2 regions of the Streptosporangium sp. NPDC023963 genome follow, and region 1 is predicted to be linked to the other one. Evidence: predicted binding sites of a transcription regulator. Region 1 holds the regulator's gene; the other holds the start of a gene.
The links. The regulator LexA, encoded in region 1, represses DNA repair genes until DNA is damaged. The targets are predictions, from matches to a motif close to TCGAACANNTGTTCGA.

Region 1 (8,518 bases):
GGACCTCACGGCCCGTCCCGCTTCACGGCGACGCGATGCGCGGCGTTCTCGCCACGCGGTCACAACCTCCTCAGCGGTTGAACCTCTCCAGTTTCCTCGCCATCTTCCCGGCCTGGGAGACGCCGTATTCCGATTCTCGCCAGTTCTGGGCGTAAGGGAGGGTGTAGACGGCCACCGTCCTCCCCTGCCGCATGACGGTGCCGCCCATCGTCGTGGCGTGCTGGAAGACGTCCACCAGGAACGCCTCGTCACCGATGCGCACGGGTTTCGTCTTGTAGGTGAAGTACTGGCGATTTCGCTCGCCACACCGGTGCAGTTGTGACCGCAGACCCTCGACGGCCCTGCGAGCGGCCGTCTCGTCCCGATAAACGATCAGCTGCTCGGAGTAGTCACCATCCCACTTCACACTTCTGCCCGTGACGGTCCGTGCGGCCTGGCGGCCGACGTCCGTTCGCCTCGCGGTGGCGCAGGGGTCGATCAGCAGGGGTACGTCCCGGAGGTCACTGAACCTCCAGGACATCGGGCCGATCTCCTTCTCGAACCTCTTCCTGGTCGCCCCGCTCTCGTACAGCAGGAACCCCTTGGGGATACCCGACCGCACGACCGTGATCGCCGTGGACGGCGCCCCGTCCGCCGCATGGGCCGGCATCCCGGAGCCGGTCATGATCGTGAAGGCGATCGCCGCGGCCGGCAGCGCCAGGGCTTTGCGAGCCGGACCGGGCCACGTTCGGGTTCCGCGCCTGACATCCATCAGAGTCCCCTTCGGCAGCGACTGTCATCTGGTGATGAGATGCCGAAACCAGGTGATCCGTTCGCTGCCGGATTCGCGGACGACTCCCCGAGGACGCCGGAGGGGGCCGGACTCGGTTCCGGCCCCCTCCTCGCTGTCAGGCGCTTCTTGCTGTCAGGCGCTACGCGGGCGCTGCCTTTCCGCCCGGGATCAGCTGCAGCCGCTGGTGGAGCCGCAGCCCTCGCAGACGTAGCAGCTGCCGGCGGGGCGCATCTTGGTGCCGCAGGTCATGCAGAGCGGCGCGTCGGCGGTGCGGCCCTGGTGGGACTCCAGGGAGCCGGTGCGGCGTGGGGTCTCCACGGGCACCGCCTCGGGGCGGGACTTCGGCTCCTCGACGGGAGCGGCCGTCTCGATGGGAGCCGAGGTGGCGAGCTCGGCGATGACCTCGTCGGCGGTGTGGATCGGGGCCGGGTCCTCACCGCGCTGCTGGGCGGCGCGCTCGGAGGCGGAGAAGATCCCGAGGGCCGCGCGGTCGTCGTAGGGCAGGTGGTCCAGGGCCAGACGGCGGAAGATGTAGTCCATCACCGAGGCGGCGATGCGGACGTCCGGGTCGTCGGTCATGCCGGCCGGGTCGAAGCGCATGTTGACGAACTTGCCGACGTACGTCTCCAGCGGCACCCCGTACTGCAGGCCGATGGAGATGGCCACCGAGAACGCGTCCATGACGCCCGCGAGGGTCGAGCCCTGCTTGGACATCTTCAGGAAGACCTCACCGAGACCGTCGTCGGGGTAGGACGAGGCGGTCATGTAGCCCTTGGCGCCTCCCACGGTGAAGCGGGTGGTGGTGCTGGGGCGCTGGTTCGGCATCCGGCGGCGGGTCGGGCGGCTGATCTCCACGACCTGGATCGCCGGCTCGGCGGGCGTCTCCTTCTCCTCGGTCTTCTTGCCCGAGGCCGAGAGGGGCTGGCCGACCTTGCAGTTGTCGCGGTAGACGGCCAGGGCCTTCAGTCCGAGCTTCCAGCCCTCCATGTAGACCTGCTCGATGTCCTCGATCGTCGCGGACTCGGGAAGGTTGACCGTCTTGGAGATGGCTCCGGACAGGAACGGCTGGGCCGCGGCCATCATGCGGACGTGGCCCATCGGGGCGATCGCGCGCTCACCCATGGCGCAGTCGAACACCTCGTAGTGCTCGCGCCGCAGGCCGGGGGCGTCGACGACGTGGCCGTGCTCGGCGATGAACTCGACGATCGCCTCGACCTGCTCCTCCTGGTAGCCCAGCCGCCGCAGCGCGCGGGGGATCGTCTGGTTGACGATCTGCATGGAGCCGCCGCCCACGAGCTTCTTGAACTTGACCAGGGCGAGGTCGGGCTCGATGCCGGTGGTGTCGCAGTCCATCATCAGGCCGATGGTGCCGGTCGGGGCGAGGAGCGAGGCCTGGGCGTTGCGGTAGCCGTTCCTGTCGCCGAGCCGCAGGCACTCGTTCCACTGCCTGGAGGCCTCGCGGTGGATGGCCCCGTCGATCTCGTCGAACGTGCGCAGGGCGTCGTTCGCGTCGTTGTGCTTGCGCATGACCCGCTTGTGCGCGTCGGCGTTGCGGGCGTAGCCGTCGTACGGGCCCACGACCGCGGCCAGCTCCGCGCTGCGGCGGTAGGAGACGCCGGTCATCAGCGAGGTGATGGCCCCGGCGACCGCCCGGCCGCCGTCGGAGTCGTAGGCGTGGCCGGTGGCCATGAGCAGCGCGCCGAGGTTGGCGTAGCCGATGCCCAGCTGGCGGTAGGCGCGGGTGGTCTCGTCGATCTTCTCGGTCGGGAAGTCGGCGAAGGTGATGGAGACGTCCATCGCGGTGATGACCAGCTCGGTGATCTTCACGAAGTTCGCGATGTCGAAGGTGTCGTCGTCCTTCAGGAACTTCAGCAGGTTGATGCTCGCCAGGTTGCACGAGGAGTTGTCCAGGTGCAGGTACTCCGAGCAGGGGTTGCTGGCGGTGATGCGGCCCGTCTCCGGGCTGGTGTGCCAGTCGTTGATCGTGTCGTCGTACTGGAGGCCGGGGTCGGCGCACTCCCATGCGGCCTTGCCCATCTTGCGGAACAGCTCTCTGGCGTCGATCTTCTCGATGACCTCGCCGGTGAGGCGGGCGCGCAGGCCGAACTCCTCGCCGTTCTCCACCGCGCGCATGAACTCGTCGGAGACGCGCACGGAGTTGTTGGCGTTCTGGTACTGGACGGAGACGATGTCCTTGCCGCCCAGGTCCATGTCGAACCCGGCGTCGCGGAGGGCGCGGATCTTGTCCTCCTCGCGCGCCTTGGTCTCGACGAACTCCTCGATGTCGGGGTGGTCGACGTCGAGGACGACCATCTTGGCGGCGCGGCGGGTGGCGCCCCCGGACTTGATGGTGCCCGCGGAGGCGTCGGCGCCGCGCATGAAGGAGACCGGGCCGCTGGCGGTGCCGCCGCTGGAGAGCAGCTCCTTGGAGGAACGGATCCGGGAGAGGTTGACGCCGGAGCCCGATCCTCCCTTGAAGATCACGCCCTCTTCCTTGTACCAGTCGAGGATCGACTCCATCTGGTCGTCGACGGCCAGGATGAAGCAGGCGCTGACCTGCTGCGGCGACGCGGTGCCGACGTTGAACCAGACGGGCGAGTTGAAGCTGAAGACCTGGTTGACCAGGGCGTGCTTGAGCTCGTGGTCGAAGATCTCGGCGTCCTCGTCGGTGGCGAAGTAGCCGTGCTCGACCGCCGTGCGGGTGTAGACGCCCACCACCCGGTCGACCAGCTGCTTGAGGCTCCACTCCCGCTGCGGGGTGCCGACCGCGCCGCGGAAGTACTTGGTGGTCACGATGTTGGCGGCGTTGACCGACCACGACTGGGGGAACTCGACGCCGCGCTGCTCGAAGTTGATCGAGCCGTCGCGCCAGTTGGTCATGACGACGTCACGGCGCTCCCAGGTCAGCTCGTCATAGGGATGCACGCCTGGCGTGGTGAAGATGCGCTTCATCTTCAGGCCCTTGCGCGGCCTCTTGCCCCCACGTGTCACCGCGCCGACAGTCTCCGTCATGACTTCCCCCTCCTGGGGCTCCGTAGAACCCTCGAATCGGACCACACCAACGCGCCGCCTCACCCCCGGCGCCCGGGGTCTGCATCAGTCCTGCTCGGTGGAGCGCTCCGCCCGGAGCCGCTCGATCTCCGCCTCGAAGTCGGCCAGGGTCTCGAACCCCCGGTAGACGGAGGCGAACCGCAGGTACGCCACCTCGTCCAGCTCGCGGAGCGGGCCCAGGATGGCCAGCCCGACCTCGTGGGCCGCGATCTCGGCACACCCGGTGGCCCGGATGCTCTCCTCGACCCGCTGGCCCAGCTGCGCCAGGGAGTCCTCGCTGACTGACCGTCCCTGGCACGCCCGCCGGACTCCGGCGATCACCTTGTCCCTGAAGAACGGTTCCGTCACACCGCTGCGCTTGCTCACCATGAGCAGGACGGTCTCCTGCGTGGTGAACCTGCGCCCGCATTCGGAGCACGTGCGCCTGCGGCGGATGGCCCCACCGTCCTCGGTGGCCCGGCTGTCGATGACTCGCGTGTCCAGATGGCGACAGAACGGACAATGCACGTGTGTCGCCTCCCTGACTACCGAAGCGGCCGACCCATTTCACCTACCCACCACGCGCACGCACAGACGCTCGCGCACACACCTTCGAATAGTCGAGGTGCGGTAATGGAAACACAATCTGTGGTGAAGGGTTGCGATGCAGCCACTAGATGTTGTGGTCCAACCGTAGAAGTGCGCGACCATGAACGCAAGTTGAAACGACCTTGCCGGACGAAGTCGCTGATCAGCCGTCACATCGCGGCGTGTCGCCATGCGGGCGAGACCCCTCCCGTCCCGGGCATCCCTTCCCTCACACGCGCCCCGGGCGACCTGTCAGGCGAGGACACCCCGCACATCCTCTCCCGGCCCGCCACCGCCCTCCCGGACCCCTCCCCCGCGTACGCCGCCGCTCCTCCCCCGCCTCAGGGGACAGGCCCTCCCGGGCCTCAGCGGACGAGGCCCTCGGGGAGGTAGAGCCGGGTCCCCGGCCGGACCGAGGAGCCGGACAGCCCGTTGAGGTCCATGACACGACGGACCGTCGAGCCGGTGTCGGCCTCCTCCGTCAACGCGTCCGCGATCTCCCACAGCGTGTCGCCCGCGTGCACCGTGATCCGGGGAAGGTCCTCGAGGTCCGGCCGCCCGCCCGCCGAGGCCATGTCGATGCGCCCGCCGATCCAGAGCGCCCCCAGGGTGAGGAGCGCGAGCACCGCCACCGCCACGATCCTTCCACGCCTGGTGAGCCGGAGTGGCCGCCGGACGGGCGCCGGACGGGCGACCCCGGGACGGCGGGCCCGCGCCGCGGACGCCGCCGCCGGGCCCGGCGCCCTTCCCGGCCCGGACCCTCCCTCGAGTCCCCGCTCCGGCTCGCGGCCGGGCCTCCACCCCGGCTCGCGGCCGGGTCGTCGTCTCCGCTCACGCCCGGACGGCCGCCCGGGCTCGCGACCGGGCCCCTGCCCGGATTCGCGCCCGGCCAGCCGCTCGGACCCCTGCCCGGACCTCCGCCCAGCCCCCTGCCCGGACCTCCGTCCCGGCTCGCGACCGGCCGCCTGCCCGGATTCGCGCCCGGACACCCGCTCGGCCCTCTGCTCTGCCCCCTGCCCGGACCACTGCCCCGACCCACGGCCGGTACGCGGTCCCGGCGGTGATCCCGGCAGCACCGGCCCCCATACGGATCCCGGCCCGGGCCCCGCCTCGGACCTCCGCGCGGACTCCGACCCCGACCCCGACCCCGACCCCGGCTCCGGCTCCGGTCGCGGGGGCGGCACGAGCCGCAGGCGCGGCGCCTCCGGTGATCGCCGCGCCGCCCGGGATGCCGACGCGGTCCTGGATCGCGGTGTCGTCGTGGTCGGTTTCATGGTGACCCCCATCCCCTCGACCTGGCCGAACACATGTCGAAGAAAGATCGGCGAATCGAACACGATGTCGATCGAACTCCCGTACGATGTTGTACACCACGGCGTCGCCGATTTCGAGGACATTCGAACAATTGTTTGAATATGATCTTCAGCCGAGGTATGGTCGCTGTGCGCGACGCGTTAAATACAGACCGGGAGGCGAGGAGTTCGTATGAGCCAGCACAACGAGAACGGTTCGGCCGCCAGCGACCTGGCGGTGCGAAGGCGTGACTCCCTTGGCCTCACCCCTAGGCAGCGGAAGATCCTTGAGGTGATCCGCGATTCCGTGCAGCAGCGCGGCTACCCGCCGTCCATGCGGGAGATCGGTGAGGCGGTGCAGCTCACCAGCACCTCCAGCGTGTCGCACCAGCTGACGGCGTTGCAGCGCAAGGGCTACCTGCGGCGTGATCCGCACCGCCCCCGCGCCCTGGAGGTCCGCCTTCCCGGCGAGCCCGTGCTGTGGGTGGATCCCGACTCCGGCGAGGACGAGGCCCCGGTCAGCCGCCCGACCGCCGCCTACGTTCCCCTGGTCGGCCGGATCGCCGCCGGTGGTCCCATCCTCGCCGAGGAGAGCATCGAGGACGTCTTCGCCCTGCCCAAGCAGCTTGTCGGCGAGGGCACCCTCTTCCTCCTCCAGGTGACCGGTGACTCGATGATCGAGGCCGCCATCGCCAACGGTGACTGGGTGGTCGTACGCCAGCAGCCGGTCGCCGACAACGGCGACGTGGTCGCGGCGATGATCGACGGCGAGGCCACGGTCAAGACCTTCAAGCGTAGAGACGGCCATGTCTGGCTGGTCCCGCACAACCCCAACTACGACCCGATCCCGGGTGACGAGGCCACCGTGCTCGGCAAGGTCGTCGCGGTCCTCCGCAAGCTCTGACACGAGCGTTCCGGGCGAGCTCCGGACCGTTCTTGCTCCGCGCCCGCTGAGCCCGCCGAGCTCCTCTCCTCGCTGGGCTCTTCTCCGCACCCGCTGAGCGAGGTTCGAAACACGCCGTTCCGACGCGAGTTCCACACCACGCGCCGCAGGACGCGCGACACGCCGGATGGGTGGTGTCCCGACATCGGGACACCACCCATCCGGCGTTTTCAGGGCTTCCCCGCCGCCTACGGGACGATGTTGACCAGCTTGGGCGCGCGGACGATCACCTTTCGCGGCGCCCCGGACAGGAAGGACCGGACCTTCTCCGACTCCAGGGCCAGCGCCTCCAGGTCCGCCTCGGAGATCTCCGGGGAGACCTCCAGCCGGTCTCGCACCTTGCCCGCGACCTGGACGACACAGGTGACCGACTCCTGGACCAGCAGCGCCGGGTCGGCGACCGGCCAGCCCGCGGTGGCTACCGAGGCGGAGTGTCCCAGCCGCTCCCAGCCCTCCTCCGCCGCGTACGGCGCGACCAGGGACAGCATGACCGCCAGGGTCTCGGCGGCCTCCCTGACCGCCGGGTCGGCGGCGCCGGGCCCGGAGTCGATGGCCTTGCGGGCCGCGCTCGTCAGCTCCATCATGCGGGCCACCGCGACGTTGAAGCGGTGGGAGTCGACCAGCCTGGTGACCTCGTCGATGGTGTGGTGGACGACCTTGCGCAGGTTCAGGTCTCCGGCGGTGACATCCACCCCGGGTGCCGAGGCCGCGCCGGCCTCGGCCATCACCCGGAACGCGCGGGCCAGGAACTTCTGCGACGCCGCCGGGGAGACGTCGGCCCAGTCGATGTCCTCCTCGGGCGGTCCGGCGAAGACGACGGTCAGCCTGACCGCGTCGACACCGTAGGCGTCGATCTGCCGGCCCAGGTCGACGCCGTTGCCCAGCGACTTGGACATCGCCTTGCCCTGGTTGATGACCTGCCCCTGGTTCAGCAGGCGGGTGAAGGGCTCGACAAAGTCGATCATCCCCATGTCGTGCAGGACCTTGGTGAAGAACCTGGCGTACAGCAGGTGCAGCACGGCGTGCTCGACGCCGCCGATGTACTGGTCGATCGGACCCCACCTGCGGACGCGCTCGACGTCGAACGGGCCGTCCTCGTACGCCGGGTCGACGTAGCGCAGGAAGTACCACGAGGAGTCGACGAAGGTGTCCATCGTGTCGGTGTCGCGCTTGGCCGGGCCGCCGCACTTGGGACAGGAGACGTTCACCCAGTCCTCGGCCGAGGCCAGCGGGGAGACGCCCTTGGGCGCCAGGGCCTCGCCGCGCATGTCGGGCAGGGTGACGGGCAGCTGGTCGTCGGGGACGGGGACCTCGCCGCAGTCGGCGCAGTGGATGATCGGGATCGGGCAGCCCCAGAAGCGCTGGCGCGACAGCAGCCAGTCGCGCAGCCGGAAGTTGACCGTGAACCGTCCGGTGCCCCGCTCGCTCAGCACCTCGATGATCTTCCGGATCGCCTCGGTCTTGGCCAGGCCGTCCAGCGGGCCGGAGTTGACCATCGCGCCGTCACCGGAGGTGGCGACGCCGGTCTCGCCCGGATCGGCCAGGCCGGTGTGCACGACCACCCGTACCGGCAGGTCGAAGGCGCGGGCGAAGTCCAGGTCGCGCTGGTCGTGCGCGGGCACGGCCATGATGGCGCCGTGGCCGTAGTCGGACAGCACGTAGTCGGCCGCCCAGACCGGCATGCGCTCGCCGTTGACCGGGTTGATCGCGTACCGGCCCAGGAAGACGCCGGTCTTCTCCTTCTCGGTGGACAGCCGGTCGATGTCGGACAGCTTGGAGACCTCGACCCGGTAGGCCTCGAACGCCTCGCGCCGGTCGTCGGTGACGATCTCCTCGGCCAGCGGCGCGTCCGGGGCGACCACGAAGAAGGTGGCGCCGTACAGGGTGTCGGGA
Region 2 (8,518 bases), on a different contig from region 1:
CGCGGGCACCGCCGCGCCCTGCAACTGCTCGATCGCGCCCACCAGCGCGTCGATCGGCGGCCTGCCCCGCTGCGGGGCGCCGGTGATGCCGTGCCAGGCGGGCGCGAAGGCGGCCAGGATCTCCGGGGGGACCGGCTCCACCTCCTTGCGGAGCCTGGCCAGGGACCTGCGGCGCAGCATCCGCAGCACCCCCGCGTCGCACCACTCCTCGCCCCGGCCACCCGGCCGGAACTCCCCGCTCACCAGCCGCCCCGAGGCGGCCAGGCGGCGCAGCGCATCGGTGACGACCGCGGGGCCGAGACCGAACCTGGTCGCGGCGGTGCTCGCGAGGAAGGGGGTGCGCGTACGGGCGTGCCGGGCCAGCAGGTCGCCCAGCGGGTCGTCGACCGGCTCGAGGAACGCGTGCGGAACCCCGACGGGCAGCGGCACGCCGAGCGCGTCGCGCAACCGGGCGGCGTCCTCGATCGCCGCCCACCGCTCCTGCCCCGCCACCCGCACCCTGATGGCCCGCCGGGAGCCCTCCAGCACGGTCAGCCACGCCGGGTCGCCCTCGCGCACGCCGACGTCCTCGGCCACCAGGGGGCCGTGGGAGCGGAGCAGGTCGGCCAGGTCCTCGGCGTCGCGCAGCGGCCGGTCCAGCCGGGCCAGCTCCCGCTCGGCGTCGGTGATCACGTCGAGGTCGAGCAGCTCGCGCAGGTCCGCCTGGCCCAGCAACTCGGCCAGCAGGGTCGTGTCGAGCGCGAGCGCCTGGGCGCGGCGCTCGGCCAGCGGGGCGTCGCCCTCGTACATGAACGCGCCTATGTAGTTGAACAGCAGCGACGCCGCGAACGGCGACGCCTTGTCAGTCTCGACCTCCACCAGCCGGACCCGCCGCGCCTCGATGTCGCGCATCAGCCGGACCAGCCCCGGCACGTCGAACACGTCCTGAAGGCACTCGCGCATCGTCTCCAGCACCACGGGGAACGACCCGTAGCGGCCCGCCACGCTCAGCAGGTGCGAGGCGCGCTGCCGCTGCTGCCAGAGCGGCGACCGCCTGCCCGGCACCCGGCGCGGCAGCAGCAGGGACCGCCCCGCGCACTCGCGGAACCGCGCCGCGAACAGCGCGGAGCCGCCCAGCTCCTCGGTGACGATCCGCTCTATCTCGTCCGCGTCGAAGACCGCGACGTCGGACGGGGGGTCGGAGAGCGTGTCGGGGATGCGCAGCACGATCCCGTCGTCGGAGTGCAGGGCCTGCACGTCGACGCCGTAGCGCTCCCGCAGCCGCCGCCCGATCGCCAGCGCCCACGGCGCGTGCACCCGCGCCCCGTACGGGGAGTGCACCACCACCCGCCAGTCGCCCAGCTCGTCGTGGAACCGCTCGACCAGCAACGTCCTGTCGTCCGGCACGTAGCCGGTCGCCTGCCGCTGCTCGGCCAGATAGGAGAGCAGGTTGGCGGCGGCGTACTCGTCCAGCCCCGCCGCCCTGATCCTCTCCAGGGCCCCCTCACGCCCGGTGCCCCCCGCCGCCGCGCCTCCCGGTCTCGCGTTCTCCGCCACCCCGTTTCCCGCTTCGGCGCGTTCCGCTCCCGCGCCCCCCGTCCTCGCGCCCGGGGCGCGCCCGCCTCCCGGCTCGGCGTCCGCGCCCGCCGCCGACATCTCGCGGAGGAACGCGCCGATGGCCCTGCCCAGCTCCGCCGGTCTCCCGGCGGTGTCGCCGTGCCAGAAGGGGAGCTTGCCCGGCTGGCCGGGGGCGGGAGTGACCAGCACCCGATCGGCCGTGATCTCCTGGATCCGCCAGGAGGTCGCGCCCAGCACGAACACGTCCCCGGCCCGCGACTCGTAGACCATCTCCTCGTCCAGCTCGCCCACCCGGGAGGACTTCTCCCCGACCAGGAACACGCCGAACAGCCCCCGGTCGGGGATCGTGCCGCCGTTGGTGACCGCCAGCCGCTGGGCTCCGGGGCGGCCCCGCAGGGTGCCGGTCACCCGGTCCCAGACGATGCGCGGACGCAGCTCGGCGAACTCCTCGCTCGGGTAGCGGCCGGCGAGCATGTCGAGCGTCGCCTCCAGCGCGCTCCTGGGCAGCGTCCGGTAGGGGGCGGCCCGCCGCACGACCTCCTCCAGCTCGTCGACCGTCCACTCGTCCAGCGCGGTCATCGCCACGATCTGCTGGGCGAGCACGTCGAGAGGGTTGCGCGGGTAGCGCAGGTCCTCGATCTCCCCGCTCCTCATCCGCTCGGCCACCACGGCCGTCTGGACCAGGTCCCCCCGGTACTTGGGGAAGATCACGCCACGCGAGACCGCTCCCACCTGGTGCCCGGCCCGGCCGATCCGCTGCAGGCCGCTCGCCACGCTCGGCGGCGCCCCGACGCAGGCCACCAGGTCGACCGCGCCCATGTCGATGCCGAGCTCCAGGCTGGAGGTCGCGACCACGGCGGGCAGCCGCCCGGACTTGAGCGCCTCCTCGATCTGGGAGCGCTCCTCCTTCGACACCGAACCGTGGTGGGCCCGCACGATCTCCGGGACGACCCCCTTGGCCGCGCCGGCCTGCGCCATCGTCTCCGCCGGGGTGGAGAGGGAGGCCGGCGGGACGGGGAACCCCTCGGCCCAGTGCACCGGCTCCGCCCCCGCCTCCGCGTCCTGCCCGGCCGGCTCCTCGCCGGTCTCCCGCCGCTCCCACGCCAGCTCGTTGAGGCGGGTGCACAGCCTCTCGGCCAAGCGCCGGGAGTTGGCGAACACGATCGTGGAGCTGTGGCCTCCGATCAGCTCGAACAGCCGCTCCTCCACGTGCGGCCAGATCGACCGCCTGGCCGGGGTCTCGGTCAGCCAGCGGTCGTCGTCGGGGGCGGGCGGGGCGGGGGGCGTGTCGAGCTCGGTCATGTCCTCGATCGGGACGACCACCTCGACCTCGATCTCCTTGTCGGAGGGCGGCTGGACCACGGTCGCCGGGCGCGATCCGCCCAGGAAGGCGGCCACCTCGCTCACCGGCCGGACGGTCGCCGACAGGCCGATCCGCTGGGCGGGCCGGGGCAGGAGGGTGTCGAGCCGCTCCAGGCTGAGGGCCAGGTGCGCGCCGCGCTTGGTGGCCGCCACCGCGTGCACCTCGTCGACGATGACCGTCTCCACACCGCGCAACGCCTCGCGGGCCTGGCTGGTGAGCAGCAGGAACAGCGACTCGGGAGTGGTGATCAGGATGTCGGAGGGCCGGGTCGCGAACCGCCGCCGCTCCTCGGGGGCGGTGTCCCCGGACCGGATCGCCACCGAGATCTCCGGCACCGGGAGCCCGAGCCGCCGCGCGGTCTGCCTCAGCCCGGCCAGCGGCGCCCGGAGGTTGCGCTCGACGTCGACCGCCAGGGCCTTGAGCGGCGAGACGTACAGGACCCGGCAACGCCTCACCGGCTCGCCGTCCGCCCGGTCCCCCCGCGAACGCCCTCGCCCGCCCCGGGTGCTCGTACCGCCTGTGCCGCCGGTGCCGCCTGTGCCGCCGGTGCCGCCTGTGCCACCCGTACCGGCCGTCGGGTCCGTATCGGAGGATCCGGCGTCCAGGGGGGAGCCGGGAGCGGAGGAGGCGAGCCGGTCGAGCGACCACAGGAACGCGGCCAGCGTCTTGCCGGATCCGGTGGGCGCGACCACCAGCGTGTTGTCACCCCGGGCGATCGCCGCCCACGCCCCCTCCTGCGCGGCGGTCGGCGCGGCGAACGCCCCGGTGAACCAGTCCCTGGTCATCCGGGTGAAGTGGTCGAGCGCCCCGCCCGTGCTCGCCGTCTCGCTCATCGCCGCCCCCTAGCTCCCGGTCCGGACGACCGACCGGCTCACCGCCCATACTGCACGGCCCCACCGACAGAACCCGTCACCGCCCGGCCTGCGACCGGGTGGCGGGCGGGAGCGGCCGGTCCGCGCATCGCCTGCGGACGCGTGGCCCACCGATGCCGCGGCCTCCCCGCGGGAGACCGGATCCGCGGCGTTCGCCGGGACGGTGACCATTCGCCACCATGACGTGACGTCCGGGATAGGTTGGCTCCCTGCCGTTGAGGACATGGCTTTGACGAACACACGACGTATTGAGTGGTGAGCTAACGGTGAGCATCGACCATCAGGCCATCGAGGCGACACGCGAGCGGATCAAGGCGGAGCACCTCAGGGCGCACCGCCCGCCGAGCAGTGCGAGGGGGCTGCACCACTTCGCGCTGATCTCCTCCGACGTCGAGACGACGATCGCGTTCTACCAGGACCTCCTGGAGTTCCCGCTGACGGAGATCTTCGAGAACCGCGACTACCGGGGATCGAACCACTTCTTCTTCGACATCGGCAACGGCAACCTGCTCGCCTTCTTCGACTTCCCCGACCTGGACCTCGGCCCCTACAAGGAGGTCCTCGGCGGGCTCCACCACGTCGCCATCTCCGTCGATCCCTCCACGTGGGAGCGCCTGCGGGGCAAGCTGGAGGCGGCGGGCGTTCCGCACCAGGTCGAGAGCGGCGCGTCGATCTACTTCGCCGACCCCGACGGGGCCCGCCTGGAACTGCTCGCCGACCCCCTCGGCGAGATGTACGGCTCCCGCGTGCTCTGATGCCCCCTCTTCCGCCTCCGGCCGCCCCGCCCTCGCCCCCTCGCCCCCTGTCCTCGCCCCCTGTTCTCGCCTGCGACGCTCCCCTCGCCCTCGCCCTCGCCCCCGCCGCCGCCGTCTTGCCTGCTCCGTCTCCGGCTCGCCCCGTCCGGCGGAGGCCGGGAGCGCAGGACGCGGGCGGCTCGCGGCCCGGCGGCTCGCCGGGGTGGGTCGCGGCACGGCGGAGGGGATCCATACTTGGGGCATGCGTCTATCGGATTTCTGGAAGCGGATGAAGTCACACTTCGGCGACCAGTACGCCGAGTCGTGGGCCCGCGACTACGTCATCGCCGACCTCGGCGGCCGGACCGTGATCCAGGCGCTGGCCGAGGGGGTCGGGGCCAAGGAGGTCTGGCGCGCCGTGTGCGGGGTGACCGACGTCGCGCCCGGGCTCCGCTGAGAGCCGGTGAGCGCGCGGCCCGGTGAGCGGAGAGCCGGAGAGCGTGGAGGGCGTCCGGGAAGCGTGAAGGGCCGGAGAGCCTCAGGCCACGGTGGAAACCCGAGCGCCCAAGATCCCGTGAAAGCCCGAGATCCCGTGAAAGCCCGAGATCCCGTGAAAGCCCGAGATCCCGTGAAAGCCCGAGATCCCGTGAAAGCCCGAGATCCCGTGGAGGCCCTGGGCCCACGGTGAAAGATCAGAAGGGCCGGGGGAAGGCCCGAGGGGCCCTTCGAGGGGCCGGAGGCCGAGAGCCGGGGAGCCGGGAAGGGCCGGTCAGGACGGTTCCGTGAGCGGGGCGAGGAGCTTCTCCACAGAGTCGGCCGCCCGCGCGGGATCGTCGGCGCTCTCCTCACCGTCCGGTGCCCACAGGAACAGCCAGCCGTCCCTGACCGGGGTGGCGAAGACGATGGTCTGCCGGCGGCTGTCCGGATGCCACACCCACAGCACCGGGGCGGCGCCTCCGAGGGTGCGGCTCGCCAGCCCCCGTTGTCGCAGTTCGGCGGCGAGGGAATCGAGATGGGCTAGACGTTGCTGCGTGAACGTGTTGGGCACGTCGGGCACCTCGGGTCGTTTCCCCTCAGGATCACTCCAGGTCAACCCGGTTACAACAGGTCCTGGGCAATTCTTGGAAATGTCTCCTCCCGGATGGGGTCCGCATCTCCCGAAGCCGTGGCCCGGCGGCCCGCCCGGCCGCGCCCGGTCGTGCGCGGGAGGACTCCGCGGCGGTTCGAGACTCCCGCAACGTATGGTGCCAACGGGCGGCGATCGAACAGTCGTTCGGCTATATTGAACAAGCCACCACTCTTGGCGTGCCCTTCCGAAATTGTCGGCGGCACCCCGTAGCTTTCTGGCAACCGACCCAACCCGCGACCCTTCAGGGGGCTCCCATGGCAGCTAACGACCGCGAGAAGGCGCTTGAGACCGCACTCGCTCAGATCGAGCGGCAGTTCGGCAAGGGCTCGATCATGCGCCTGGGCGACGAGACCCGGGCGCCCATCGAGGTGGTTCCCACCGGCTCCATCGCGCTCGACGTGGCCCTCGGCATCGGCGGCTTCCCGCGCGGCCGCATCGTCGAGGTCTACGGTCCCGAGTCCTCGGGCAAGACCACGGTCGCCCTGCACGCGGTGGCCAACGCCCAGCGTGGTGGCGGCATCGCCGCGTTCATCGACGCCGAGCACGCGCTCGACCCGGAGTACGCCCAGAAGCTGGGCGTCGACACCGACGCGCTGCTCGTCTCCCAGCCCGACACCGGTGAGCAGGCGCTGGAGATCGCCGACATGCTGATCCGGTCCGGCGCCGTCGACCTGCTGGTCATCGACTCGGTCGCGGCCCTGGTGCCCAAGGCCGAGATCGAGGGCGAGATGGGCGACAGCCACGTCGGCCTCCAGGCCCGCCTGATGTCCCAGGCGCTGCGCAAGGTCGCCGGCGCGCTCAACAACACCGGCACCACCGCGATCTTCATCAACCAGCTCCGCGAGAAGATCGGCGTCATGTTCGGCTCGCCCGAGACCACGACCGGTGGAAAGGCGCTGAAGTTCTACGCCTCGGTCCGCCTCGACATCCGCCGCATCGAGACGCTGAAGGACGGCACCGAGGCGGTCGGCAACCGCACCCGGGTGAAGGTCGTCAAGAACAAGATGGCCCCGCCCTTCCGGGTGGCCGACTTCGACATCCTCTACGGCGTCGGCATCTCCCGCGAGGGTGGCCTGATCGACATGGGCGTCGAGCACGGCTTCGTCCGCAAGTCCGGCGCCTGGTACACCTACGAGGGTGACCAGCTCGGTCAGGGTAAGGAGAACGCGCGAAACTTCCTCAAGAGCCACCCGGACATGGCGAACGAGATCGAGAAGAAGATCAAGGAGAAGCTCGGCGTCGGCCCGCGCGTCGACAGCCCGGCCGCCCCGTCGCCCGTCCCCGTGGCCTCGGCCCCTGCCGCCGCGTCCGGCCGCGCGTCCGGTGCCGCTTCGGCTCCCGCCGCGTCCGGTCGTGGTTCCAAGGCCGCCGCCGCCCCCAAGCCGGGTGACGCCTGAATCCGGGCTGATCGATGACCACGGGACCTGACTCCGGTCCGGCCGGCGAGGCCGGGCCGAGAGACTGGGGAGCCTGGCCCGACGAACCTCGGGCGGGTTCATCGGGCAGGCGCGGGCACGACCACGGTCCGTCCACCTCGGAGGGAGGCTTTCGCGAGGAAGCCGCGGACCCGGCGAGTGACGGGCCGCGAGGCCGGAAGAAGCGTGCCTCACGGCGTGGGCGGCGGTCCGGGAGCTCTACCCCGGGCTTTCTTTCTGACCGATTCGACGGATCTGACCGATTCGACGGATCTGATGGATCCGATGGAGACGGATCCGATGGGCCTGGCGGATCCGGCAGGCCCATCGGACGCGGCAGGTCCGGCGGACGTGACGGTTTCGGTGGGCGTGACAGGTCCGACGGGCCGGCCGAGGGGTCCCGGACGAGCCGGGGGGCCGGATCCGATCCGCAGGCGGTTGCGCGAGGCATCTGCCTGCGGCTGCTGACCATGGCGCCGCGCACCCGGGCCCAGCTCGCGGAGGCGCTGCGCAAGCGCGAGGTGCCCCAGGAGGCGGCGGACGCCGTGCTGGAGCGCTTCTCCGAGGTCGGGCTCATCGACGACGAGGCGTTCGCCGCGGCATGGGTGAGCTCGCGTCACTCCGGACGGGGTCTCGCCAGAAAGGCCCTCGCCTCGGAGCTCCGCCACCGAGGGGTGGACGAGGAGACCGTGAAGGAAGCGGTGGATCGGCTCGACCCCGAGGAGGAGGCGGAGACCGCCCGTCGCCTTGTGCGGCGCAAACTCTCCTCGACCCGGGGTCTGGAGCCCGCGGTCAGGACCCGCAGGCTTGCCGGCATGCTCGCCCGCAAGGGGTACGGCCCCGGCCTGGCATTTCGCGTGATCCGCGAAGTGCTGGAGGACGAAGGGGCGGAAACGTCGCCATTCGCGGAGGATCCGGGCTATCCACTCGACTAGTCCAAAGCAGCTTGACAGCGGGTCTTTGCTTGCTCGTTACCTCTCTGACGCTTAATCTCAACGGCAGTGAGGAGTTACTCCGCGCAGCGCGGATTGTCATAGCGGTGTAATACGGACAAGCAGGCTTGGCGGATGAGGACGGGACGATGGACCGGCGGGAACAGCCGGTGGGTGATCCCCTCTGGGTTCACTTCTGTCCCGACGGTGCCGTCTCTCGGGCTTTCCGTGCCGTGCGTGTGACCCCTCGTGTGCCTGATATTTGCGACGCGAGGAAGGTGAGGCGCGCATGGATCCGGTCGTGGTCGTCATGTTGACAGTGGCGGTTATGGCTCTCGCCGTGATGACAGCCGTGCTGGTCGTGTTGCTGCGTCGTGTCGGTGGAGCCGGGGCCGCGAAGGGCCCCACGCCCGAGCAGGAGGCCGAGGTCCAGGCCCACCTGGAGGAGGCCAGGCGCGAGGCCGCCGACATCCGGGCGAAGGCCAAGGACGACGCCGGAGAGCTGCTGCGCAAGTC

Region 2: the regulator LexA is predicted to act here: its motif matches at 5,788-5,803, upstream of recA (recombinase RecA).

The regions. Positions count from the first base shown of each region.
Region 1 covers NZ_JBEZZK010000003.1:600,917-609,434, forward strand. Annotated here, with positions in the region: gene AB0F88_RS13915 (hypothetical protein) at 71-751, opposite strand; gene AB0F88_RS13920 (vitamin B12-dependent ribonucleotide reductase) at 941-3,784, opposite strand; gene nrdR (transcriptional regulator NrdR) at 3,869-4,330, opposite strand; gene AB0F88_RS13930 (LysM peptidoglycan-binding domain-containing protein) at 4,756-5,022, opposite strand; gene lexA (transcriptional repressor LexA) at 5,876-6,586, shown strand; gene leuS (leucine--tRNA ligase) at 6,814-8,518, opposite strand, start outside.
Region 2 covers NZ_JBEZZK010000001.1:1,168,980-1,177,497, reverse strand. Annotated here, with positions in the region: gene AB0F88_RS05005 (ATP-dependent helicase) at 1-3,753, opposite strand, end outside; gene AB0F88_RS05000 (VOC family protein) at 4,059-4,547, shown strand; gene AB0F88_RS04995 (DUF3046 domain-containing protein) at 4,789-4,983, shown strand; gene AB0F88_RS04990 (hypothetical protein) at 5,296-5,574, opposite strand; gene recA (recombinase RecA) at 5,910-7,052, shown strand; gene recX (recombination regulator RecX) at 7,067-8,005, shown strand; gene rny (ribonuclease Y) at 8,331-8,518, shown strand, end outside.